Arenibacter algicola: one gene and its partner. Each later gene encodes a partner of the first gene's protein in a complex. Links are inferred from orthologs where the notes say so. Each region holds a gene or a part of one and is shown on either strand. Other genes may lie near its edges.

Region 1 (6,335 bases):
CAAATAAATAGCCGGGTCCGGTTTCCATTTTCCAATATCATAACAACTGAATATATTGTCTATAAAAAATGAGGACAGACCGGCCGTTGCCAAATTCCTTTTAATTTTTTCCTGTGGCCCACTTGATGCCACACAAAATGGCACTGTCAGTTTACTCAATACCTGTTCAACCCCATCCACTGGTTTCAAATGGGTCGAAAACAATTGGTAAGACCTTTGGCGATATTCTTTTTCAAATCCCAAGGGCAATTGCTTTTGTATAATCGCCTCTACCTGCCTTATACTATCATTTAGAAACCCCCCTTTAAAATGTTGCATGGCATAGGAAATATCTATCCTAGCACCATGTTCATTGGCCATATCCACAAATACCTGGTTGCCGAGCAACTCACTATCTACCAACACCCCATCACAGTCGAAAATAACACACTTGTATTCTTTCATTGGCTATATAAAATTAGGGTGTTGAGTTGGACACCTGTAGTAATTTTCCATTGTAAAGCTTATGGCCGCTAAGTGCAAAGTCCTTGATATATGTAGCCATTTCCAAAGCGGTTGTTGGTGCCTTATAACCAGGAAAAGCTTCCTCCAACATTTCGGTCTGTACGGCCCCAAGAGCCAATACATTAAATGATGGCCCCGATTCCTTGAATTCCTCTGCCCACAATTCTGTCATGGTAATTACGGCACCTTTACTGGAACTATAGGCAGATAATCCAGCAAATTTCATACTGCCCTGAACACCTCCCATAGAACTAATGGTTACCACATGACCAGTTTTTGGCATTAAGGGAATGATTCTCTTAGTGATATTGGCGACCCCAAAAACATTCACTTTATAAACCTCTTCAAATGCCTTCATAGAAGTTTCCAAAAAAGGTTTGTTCAGCAATTTACCTGCATTGTTAATAAGGACATCTACCTGTTTCCAATTATTTTTTATGAACTCGTCCATTTGGAGGTAATCCGACTCATTGGCCAAATCAAACGAAAAGCTGGATATATTATCATGATTTAATTCGGCAATGGGGGTATTATTTCTGGATAGGGCCAACACTTTATGACCCTCATTGGCAAATAACTGTGCCATTTGAAAGCCAATCCCCCTACTACTCCCTGTAATTACAATATTCGCCATTATTTGTATTCTATCTCCCTCACTGGGGCATTAATAATATCTACCAAAACTGGAAGGGTTTTATTTACCAATAAGGCCATATGGTCGAAATCCATGATGGAAACCTCATCGCCCACCTTGTGGTAGTGATCAAAATTGGTAAAATCGAAGGTACAAAAGGTTTGTGAAGGAACCCCAAACTCTAAATGAAAGGGATAATTATCCGATCTTTTAAACAGATTGAATTCCTTTGCAGTTGGGAGAAAACCAACCAAATTCTCCTCGGCATAAGTATTGCAAACTTCCGCTAAATTGGATTGCTCATAACCCGTTACGTACATAAAATAATCCTTTCCTACCAGAGGCACCCCTACCATTTCAAAATTCAGCATGGCATAGAGATCCAAATTCTGATCTTTCAGCTTTTTTGCCAAGTGTTTAGATCCCAAGAGACCTTTTTCCTCACCACTGAATAGGGCAAAAATTACGCTCCGTTTATTATTTTTAAACTTACCAAAATAACGGGCAAACTCCAAAACCGCAGTAGTGCCAGAAGCATTATCATTGGCACCATTGGCAATATTATCTTCGGCCACCGGATCAGCAGTACCTATATGGTCATAATGGGCCCCGATTATTATGTATTCATTTTTTAAGTTTTCGTCAGTGCCTTCAATAAAGCCGACCAAATTGTAAGCCGGTTGTTCAAAATTGGTCAAAGTGTCCCTGTAAGTTTTAAAGAAGGGATCAACCCCATTACTTTTAAAAATAGTTTCAATATAGTCAGCGGCCATTTCTATTCCTTCGCTACCAGTTTCACGACCCTGCAGTTCATCCGATGCCAAATAGGAAATTATGCCCCCAACCCTTTTTTCAGTGGAAAAATCAGAAATTAACGAGGAAACTTCCCCGCTGCCCTGAGCTACGGCAACCTCCTTGGCTATTACACCAGAACCATTGGTCCCTTTTGCCAAACCAACCGACCGATTTATTTTGGCACTACCACAGCCTAATGCCATGGCCAATATGGCAAGACCCAAAATATTTTTCATAAATTGATTTTTATTTCCCATATAAACAAGTTGTATTTTAATCACGATTTATATTAAGGTCAAGATGAATGGTGAATTGGTTTAGCACAATTCACATAAACATCAAGAACCAGATATGGCTTAAAGTTAAAAAAGCATCCTGAAAATCAGGATGCTTTTTATATAATTGTTTAGAGTATTTGATTTAAGCCAACATGGTAACAGGATTCTCCAAATACGCCCTAAGTGTTTGTAAAAACTGGGCTCCGGTAGCTCCATCCACTGTTCGGTGATCGCAGGCCAATGTTACCTTCATAGTATTGCCAACTACGATCTGGCCATTTTTAACTACTGGTTTTTGGACAATGGCCCCTACTGATAATATTGCAGAATTGGGTTGGTTAATGATAGAGGTGAATTCAGAAATTCCAAACATTCCAAGATTAGAAACGGTAAAGGTACTACCCTCCATCTCCGCCGGACTTATTTTCTTATTTCTTGCCTTTCCAGCCAAATCCTTCACCGAAGCTCCTATTTGGGTAAGGGTCATTTGATCTGCAAATTTTAACACAGGAACCAAAAGGCCTTCATCAACGGCAACGGCAACTCCTATATGGACATGATGATTATATCTGGTAGTCTCATTGTTCCATGAGGTATTTACTTGTGGGTGCTTTTTTAGGGCCATAGCACAAGCCTTAACTACCATATCATTAAAGGACACCTTGGTATCCGGTAAGCTATTGATCTGCTCTCTTGAAACCTTGGCATAATCCATATCAACCTCAATGGTCAAATAATAATGTGGTGCGGAAAACTTTGATTCTCCCAAACGCTTGGCAATAACCTTACGCATTTGAGAATTCTTAACTTCCTCAGTCCCCTCTTGCCCTACCGGCAGATTAATTGGGGCCGCAACAGCTTGTGGAGAAGAAGCCTTTTCCTGGGCAGGAACAGCTTTCTCTGCAGCCTTCTGTTTAGGCTGATATTCCTCAATATCCTTCTTTATAATCCTTCCCTGGTCGCCACTACCTTTAACATCCTCTAGATTAATTCCCTTATCATGGGCAATTTTCTTGGCCAATGGCGATGCGAAAATTCGCTGACCATCACTGGCAGTAACCGGTGCAGTTTCCTGACCATTACTGGAAGAAGTTTCAGCCTTCTTTGCTTCTTCAGGAGCGCTTTCTTCTTTGGAATCGGAACCTGCTCCAGCACTCAATACGGCATCAACATCTGTCCCTTTGGGACCTATAACAGCAAGCACAGAATCTACAGCTGCAGTTTCCCCTTCATTGATCCCGACGTACAATAGGACACCTGAATAGAAAGATTCAAACTCCATTGTAGCCTTATCGGTCTCAATTTCTGCAAGGATATCCCCTTCTTCAACCTCATCCCCGACTTTTTTCAACCAAGTTGCTACGGTACCTTCTTCCATGGTATCACTAAGACGAGGCATCTTTATAATCTCTACCCCGTCAGGGATAGTTGCACCAGTAGCTTTAGGTGCTTCCTTCTTCTCCTCCTTCTTGGCAACAGCCTCTGCTTCTTTTTCCTCTTTGGCATCTGAAGATGCGCTGTCGATCAGTCCAGAGACATCCTCCCCTTTTTCACCAATTATGGCCAAAAGCGAATCCACAGGAGCTGTATCACCTTCTTTAATACCTATATATAATAAAGTTCCTTCATTGAAAGATTCGAACTCCATTGTTGCTTTGTCGGTTTCAATTTCCGCCAAAATATCACCTTCTTCAATCTTGTCGCCTACTTTTTTTAGCCACTTAGCAACGGTCCCCTCTTCCATGGTATCGCTAAGTCTTGGCATATTTATTACTTCTGCCATTTACTTATATTTTATGTTGTACAAATGGATAATCCTCTTGATCGTATACCATATCATATAATTGATTTACAGGTGGATAATCCGATTCCTCCGCAAATTTTTCGCATTCAGAAACCAACTTTTTAACCCGAGCATCTATCTCCTTTACCTGGGCATCCGTGGCATATTTGTTTTCCTTAATGGTAGCCAATACTTGGGATATTGGATCTATCTTCTTGTACTCCTCTACCTCCTCCTTAGTCCTATAATGCTGGGCATCCGACATGGAGTGTCCTCTGTACCTATAGGTCTTCATTTCCAAAAAAGTAGGACCTCCTCCGGATCTGGCACGCTCTATAGCCTTGCTCATTTCCTTGGCAACCGTTACCGGGTCCATTCCATCTACTGGTCCACATGGCATTTCATATCCCAATCCAAGTTTCCAAATTTCCGTTGAATGCGAGGTTCTAGCTACCGAGGTACCCATGGCATAACCATTGTTCTCACAGACAAAAACAACCGGCAATTGCCAAAGCATTGCCAAGTTAAAACTTTCATGGAGCGACCCTTGTCTTACTGCCCCATCTCCCATATAACAAAGGGTTACGGCATCCCTTTTAAAATACTTATCGGCAAAGGCCAATCCAGCACCTAAAGGGATCTGGCCACCAACTATACCATGGCCGCCATAAAAACGGTGCTCTTTGGAAAAAATATGCATGGATCCACCCATTCCTTTGGAAGTTCCCGTAACTTTACCATAGAGCTCGGCCATAACCTTTTTGGGATCAACTCCCATGCCTATTGGCTGAACGTGATTCCTATAAGCAGTAATCATTCTATCCTTGCTAAGGTCCATTGCATGCAATGCCCCTGCAAGAACAGCCTCCTGTCCATTGTAAAGATGTAAAAATCCACGAACTTTTTGTTGAATATAGACTGCAGCAAGTTTATCTTCAAACTTTCTCCAGAATAACATGTCCTCATACCACTTAAGGTAGACCTCTTTGGTTATTTTTTCCATTAATTGATGATTTATGTAGTAATTCGCTTTGATCAAAAACAAGTTTAAGATAAAAACGGAAAACAAAAATACATATATAAATCAATAGGAAAAAAATTTAAATCAAAAGCTTCGCATAAAGCGATTATATAAAACAAAATAAGGAATTGTTGAGAAATACCTAAAACTTAAAAATAGAAGGTCCTAAGTTGTTGTCCTAACCCAAGAATGTACTGTTAAAGGCTAAAGGAAGAATGTCGGAAACAGAGTTACATTTTAAGATCTCTCCCGTTTCCCCGGACATAATTATAGATATAGGTCTCTGTTGTTTTATTTCATATTCCGAAATGGACTGCCTACAATTTCCACAAGGGGCGGCAGGTTTATTTACTACAAAATTTTTGGAAGTGGCGCTTATGGCAATGGCCTTGATGCCAATACCCGGAAATTTTGCCGAAGCGTAGAATATGGCCACTCTCTCCGCGCACAGACCAGATGGATATGAGGCATTTTCCTGATTGTTACCAATTACAATTTCATCATTATCCAACAATACCGCCGTCCCAACATTAAATTTTGAATAAGGAGAATAAGCATTCTGCCTAGCCTTTACCGCTTCAAGCATTAAAACTTGGTCCTCCTGTTCCAGTTCACCCATAGATTCATAGACCATTAGATCGAACACCACCCTACGTAGTTTCATAGACAATTAGCGTTATATAATTTAGTAAAAATAAACAAAACCTGCTTGTGGGCAGGTTTTGTAGTAAAGCTATATATTTTTTTACACATTAATCGTTCAAAAATTCTTCTCCCAAATTGAATGTCAGAGAAAATCTAAGTGTATTCTCCAAAGGGTTTCTAACTTGGGAAGTAGAGAACAAATAAGACAGGTCTACCTGAGCCGATTTAAACCTAAAACCAGCACCTAAAGTGAAAAATTTTCTCGACCCCTTTAAATCGCTCTCATTAAAATATCCCGTTCTTAACATAAAGGCGTTCTGGTAGGTATATTCCGCTCCAAGTGCCCATGTAAATTCTTTTAACTCCTCACTAAAGCCATCGGGTGCATCACCAAACGACTTAAAAACCCCTTCAAAAAAAGTGGTTTGCTGATATTCGCCATTATCCGTCCCATCAATCACCCCGTCATCGTTATAATCCTGAGGGGTAGGCACCAATAGTTTATTAAATTCAGTGGTTAACCCAAGTACATTATCCTGGTCCAAAATAAAATCAAAACCTAAACCCCCTTTCAAATTGGTAGGGAGAAAATTTTCTTGTCCCGCATCGTCGTACTTTATCTTGCTTCCTAAATTTGAAATATTGAAGCCGGCCCTCCAACGACCATCAAAACTA
Region 2 (4,606 bases), 1.4 Mb from region 1 along the record:
ATCCAATCTTTGGTATTGGATTGGTAGTTACTTAAATCTTCAAAGGCGTTTTGGGTATCCGTTACAATAGACGTAAGTGCATCCACGGCTATCATACCATCAAATGAGCTGTACTTGCTTTTATGCCCGTTGCTGTCCAGCCAAACAACCTCATAATATTGTTGGGACCAATTTAGTAGGGATTGCTTAAAACTTACAATGTCCGGAACTGTAAATGAAACCTTTTTTCGCAAAGACTTTTAAATTTGTGATAAGAATATTTCCAAAGCTTTTTTATGGCCTTCGGCAAGCTCAGGGTCGGTTATACCCTTCGCCTTGTCAAAGGTATGTTTAAAGGATGGTAAAGAAAAGGTAGCTGTAATTTCGCCCCCAAACCGATTTAAAATTCCCTTAACTACCTCTAAAGAGCCAATAGCTCCCCTTCTGCCTCCAGAACAGGACATTAACAAAATCTTTGTGTCCGCCAAGAAATTCCTATCCACTCGGGATAACCAATCCAACACGTTCTTAAAATAGGCGGAAGGATTGCTGTTGTGTTCGTTTACGGAAATAATCAGGGCATTGGCTTTGACTATTTTATCTTTTAGCTCTTTTAGTAAATCAGAATATCCTTCTTCCCTTTCCAAATCCTCACTAAAGACAGGAAAATTATAGTCCACCATATTTATAAGCTCAATCTCATGATGCGTAATAAGGGATGTGGTATATTTTACCAATTTATAATTGATGGAGGTGCTGGAATTGCTTCCGGCAAAGGCCAGTATATGGGACATCTTGATTATTTTAATGTTTACACAACGAAAATACCGTAAAATAGATTGAATTGCGAGGAAATTGCATAATTTTGCACGCGAAAACATCCAAAGCCACTGTTTTACAAGTATATAGGATGTATACAAAAGTTAATATGGGGAATAACAACCTGAGATTGTATTTTATTGATGCTATGAGGGCATGGGCCATCCTTATGATGTTACAGGGACATTTCGTGGATGGATTGCTGGACAATGCATTTAGGGATAATTCCAATGGGGTTTATTCTGTTTGGAAATATTTCAGAGGGGTTACCGCACCAGTCTTTTTTACGGTTTCCGGATTCATATTTACTTACCTCCTAATTAAAGGTAATGAGATTGGTTTTAATAACCCAAGGGTAAAAAAAGGAATTAAAAGGGGATTACAGTTATTGGCCATAGGCTACTTGCTTAGATTAAACTTTTTTGGATTGTTAAAGGGCCAGATTTATGGTTCTTTTTATTTGGTAGATGTTCTACATTGTATAGGTCTTTCTATTTTGGGAATTATTGGTATTTATCTTCTTACCATTTCTAGAAATAAATATTTGTTTCCTGGTGTATTATTGGCCACTACCATAGTATTATTTGTACTGGAACCCAATTATAAACAATATGCCCATCATTATCTGCCAGAGATGATGGCCAATTATCTGACCAAGGCCAACGGGTCTGTGTTCACAATAATACCATGGTTCGGGTATGCTTCTATTGGGGCCTTTATGTCCGTACTATTCAATAGATTCAGGAATTTTAAATATTTATATCCTGCTGCCATTGCCAGTTTTATTATTGTAGGTATTGGTCTATTGTTTTATTCTTCGGGCTTCTTTTTAAAGTTATATAACTGGACCGGAATGCTTGTATTTTCCAAAGTTTATTTTAATAACTATCTGTTCATACGGTTGGGGGATGTCTCTTTGGTATTTGCCGTATTTATGCTGTTTAGAAAATTAATGAGCCATAGTAGTGTACTTAAGATAGGACAAAGTACCCTATCTATCTATGTGATCCATTATATTATTTTGTACGGAAGTTTTACAGGTTTGGGGCTATACTATTTCTTGAACCACAGCCTGTCCCCTACTATTGTAATTCCTGGGGCCTTGGCCTTTATGGTGATCACCACAATGTTGGCGCTACAATATGAAAGGAACAAAGTTTATATAAAATTGCAATTGTCATCAGCTGTTAGGTTGGTTCAGCAAAAGGGAGAGGCCTGGTTGAACGAGGAAGGTCAGCCCTTGCTAAAAGCCTTTGTCCTTAAATCCAAGCTAACTTTGATTCGCTTATTTAGAATGGTAAAAAATTAGATGTTATATCTTTTTGCTATTTGAGTTTCGCTTATTTTCGCACAAAAAATATAAATGAGCGAGATGAACAATAAATTTTCACCAATTGCGGTGGAATTGGAGAAGGATAAAAAATACAAGTGGTGTACTTGTAGCCATAGCAAGGTTCAACCTTTTTGTGATGGTTCCCACAAGGCCGAAAATGCTACGCCCCCTTTAATTTTTGAAGCTGTAGAAGACAAAAGGGCCCATTTGTGTACCTGTAAGTTAACCAAAAACCCACCTTATTGCGACGGTACCCATAAGTTATAAATACAATTTGTGTCCCAATAAGCAATATTTAAGGAATTAGTAATAATAGAAGAGCCCTGTTAGATTTTGTCTAACGGGGCTCTTCTATTACCAACTTGTTTTTATTATCTAAACATGTAGGGCTCTATTGTCGGTTGCCGCCAAAGCCGCCTCTTTCACAGCCTCTGCAAAGGTTGGGTGTGCGTGGCTCATTCTGGAGATATCCTCGGCGGATGCCCTAAACTCCATTGCTGTAACTGCCTCGGCAATTAAATCGGCCATTCTGGCTCCGATCATATGTACTCCCAAAACTTCATCGGTTTCTTTATCTGCCAATATTTTAACAAAACCATCCAAATCCATACTGGCCCTAGCCCGTCCCAAAGCGCGCATTGGAAACTGCCCTACCTTATAGGCTACTCCGGCCTCCTTAAGTTGCTCTTCGGTTTTTCCTACCGCTGCAACTTCGGGCCAGGTATATACCACACCAGGAATTAAGTTGTAATCTATATGTGGTTTTTGTCCGGCTAAAATTTCAGCTACAAAGGTTCCCTCTTCTTCGGCCTTATGAGCCAACATGGCTCCCCTTACCACATCACCTAGGGCATAAATATTGGATACATTGGTCTGTAAATGGTCATTTACGGCAATGGTACCGTTCTTTTCCAGTTTAACTCCGGAAGCTTCAATGTTCAATCCATCTGTATAAGGCTTCCTTCCAACAGAAACCAAACAATAGTCTCCTTTAAAAGTTATCTCTTCGCCTTTTTTATCCTCCGCTATAACAATTACTTCCTTGCCTTTGGCCTCTACCGATTTAACTTTATGGGATAGATTAAATTTTACCTTTTGCTTCTTCATTACTTTCAATAATTCTTTTGAAAGTGCTCCATCCATTCCAGGAATAATACGGTCCATGAATTCGATTACCGTTACCTCTGCCCCCAATCTTTTGTAGACCTGTCCCAATTCCAATCCTATTACGCCACCGCCAATGACTATAAGGTGTTTGGGTATTTCCTTCAGTTTTAGGGCTTCTGTTGAAGTTATAACGCGCTCCTTGTCCAATTTGATAAAGGGAAGGCTAGATGGCTTGGATCCTGTGGCAATAATTATGTTTTTTGCCTCAATGGTCTCTGTTTTGCCGTCGTTCTTTTTAATATTGATGTGGGTTGCATCCTTAAAACTCCCAAGGCCTTCGTAAACCTCAATTTTATTCTTGTCCATAAGGAACTTTACCCCGGCACAGGTCTGGTCTACCACTGCCTGTTTCCTTCCGATCATTTTCTCTAGGTTGATCTTGATTTCCCCAGGAATTTCAATTCCGTGATCTTCAAAATGCTTTACCGCATCTTCGTAATGGTGGGAAGAGTCCAACAAAGCTTTGGAAGGAATACATCCTACATTAAGGCATGTTCCGCCCAAAGTTGAATATTTTTCTATTATAGCAGTTTTCATTCCTAACTGGGCACAACGGATTGCTGCAACATATCCACCAGGACCTGAGCCTATAATGGCTACATCGTATTGGGTCATATTATTATTGTATTGAAAAGATTAGTTTCATTAATGTGAATACAAAAATACGAATGTTTTATTGTTGGGCAACATTCATACTAGATGGGATATTAACGTATTATGTACTGTTTTTGTTAAATAAATACTTCCGTAGTGCTTTTTACTTCATTGATGACGAAGGAACTTTGAGTACTTCCAATGTGGTTTATGGCCGTGAGTTTGGTAATCATGAACTCTCTATACTCTTCCATATCCGCCACGTATATTTTAAGGATATAATCATAATCCCCACTGGTGTGATAACATTCCGCAACCTCATTTAATTTAAGTACTTCCCGCTCAAATTGAAGTACATATTCCTTAATATGTTGTACCAATTTCACATGGCAAAATACCGTAAAGGCCTTATTTACCTTTTTTTTGTCAACCAGGGCCACATAATTGGTAATTACTCCCAGTTTCTCCAGCCTCTTTATTCGTTCATATACCGCGGTAACGGATAAATTTAAGTGCAGGGCATATTCTTTGGTAGTCCTTTTACTGTCATTTTGTAGTAATCCCAAAAGTTTGGTATCGATTTCATCAAATTTCATGGTGATATATTTTCTACAGTCAAGTTTAATTTTACTAACTCATGTAATTAAAATCTAAATATTGATAAAAATATAGTTTTATATTCTAAGATAGTTGTAAATGGTTGATTAATTACTG

Evidence for each region. Proteins that work in one complex are often made in the same cells at the same time.
Region 2: the proteins of U735_RS0118285 (region 1) and lpdA are in contact, whole or in part, in a crystal structure (PDB 1EBD), measured with the Geobacillus stearothermophilus proteins. The link is inferred for Arenibacter algicola from one-to-one orthologs. Residues at the interface, in WP_033016211.1 of Geobacillus stearothermophilus: Ile130, Ala131, Met132, Pro133, Arg136, Arg140, Glu141, Asn155, Arg157; in WP_049624544.1 of Geobacillus stearothermophilus: Pro340, Ser341, Asp344, Tyr345, Arg403, Asp406, Val408, Glu431, Ala432, Gly433, Asp438.

Annotation. Positions count from the first base shown.
Region 1 is NZ_JPOO01000003.1:1,786,315-1,792,649, forward strand. The notes cover bases 1,675-4,589. They hold U735_RS0118285 (pyruvate dehydrogenase complex dihydrolipoamide acetyltransferase), read right to left. Parts: upstream 3,995-4,589; coding sequence 2,354-3,994; downstream 1,675-2,353. Other genes in these bases: U735_RS0118280 (M28 family metallopeptidase), read right to left, coding at 1,675-2,169; pdhA (pyruvate dehydrogenase (acetyl-transferring) E1 component subunit alpha), read right to left, coding at 3,999-4,589. In the rest of the region: U735_RS0118270 (HAD family hydrolase), read right to left, coding at 1-444; U735_RS0118275 (SDR family NAD(P)-dependent oxidoreductase), read right to left, coding at 458-1,138; more of U735_RS0118280, read right to left, coding at 1,138-1,674; more of pdhA, read right to left, coding at 4,590-4,997; cdd (cytidine deaminase), read right to left, coding at 5,194-5,679; type IX secretion system outer membrane channel protein PorV, read right to left, coding at 5,768-6,335.
Region 2 is NZ_JPOO01000003.1:413,969-418,574, reverse strand. Bases 1,711-4,606 are described here. They hold lpdA (dihydrolipoyl dehydrogenase), read right to left. Parts: upstream 3,914-4,606; coding sequence 2,507-3,913; downstream 1,711-2,506. Other genes in these bases: U735_RS0111970 (Lrp/AsnC family transcriptional regulator), read right to left, coding at 4,030-4,488; U735_RS0111980 (CDGSH iron-sulfur domain-containing protein), read left to right, coding at 2,171-2,398; U735_RS0111985 (heparan-alpha-glucosaminide N-acetyltransferase domain-containing protein), read left to right, coding at 1,711-2,107. Also shown: U735_RS0111995 (anthranilate synthase component I family protein), read right to left, coding at 1-233; U735_RS0111990 (NADPH-dependent FMN reductase), read right to left, coding at 240-773; more of U735_RS0111985, read left to right, coding at 890-1,710. UniProt on the Escherichia coli protein: Lipoamide dehydrogenase is a component of the glycine cleavage system as well as of the alpha-ketoacid dehydrogenase complexes.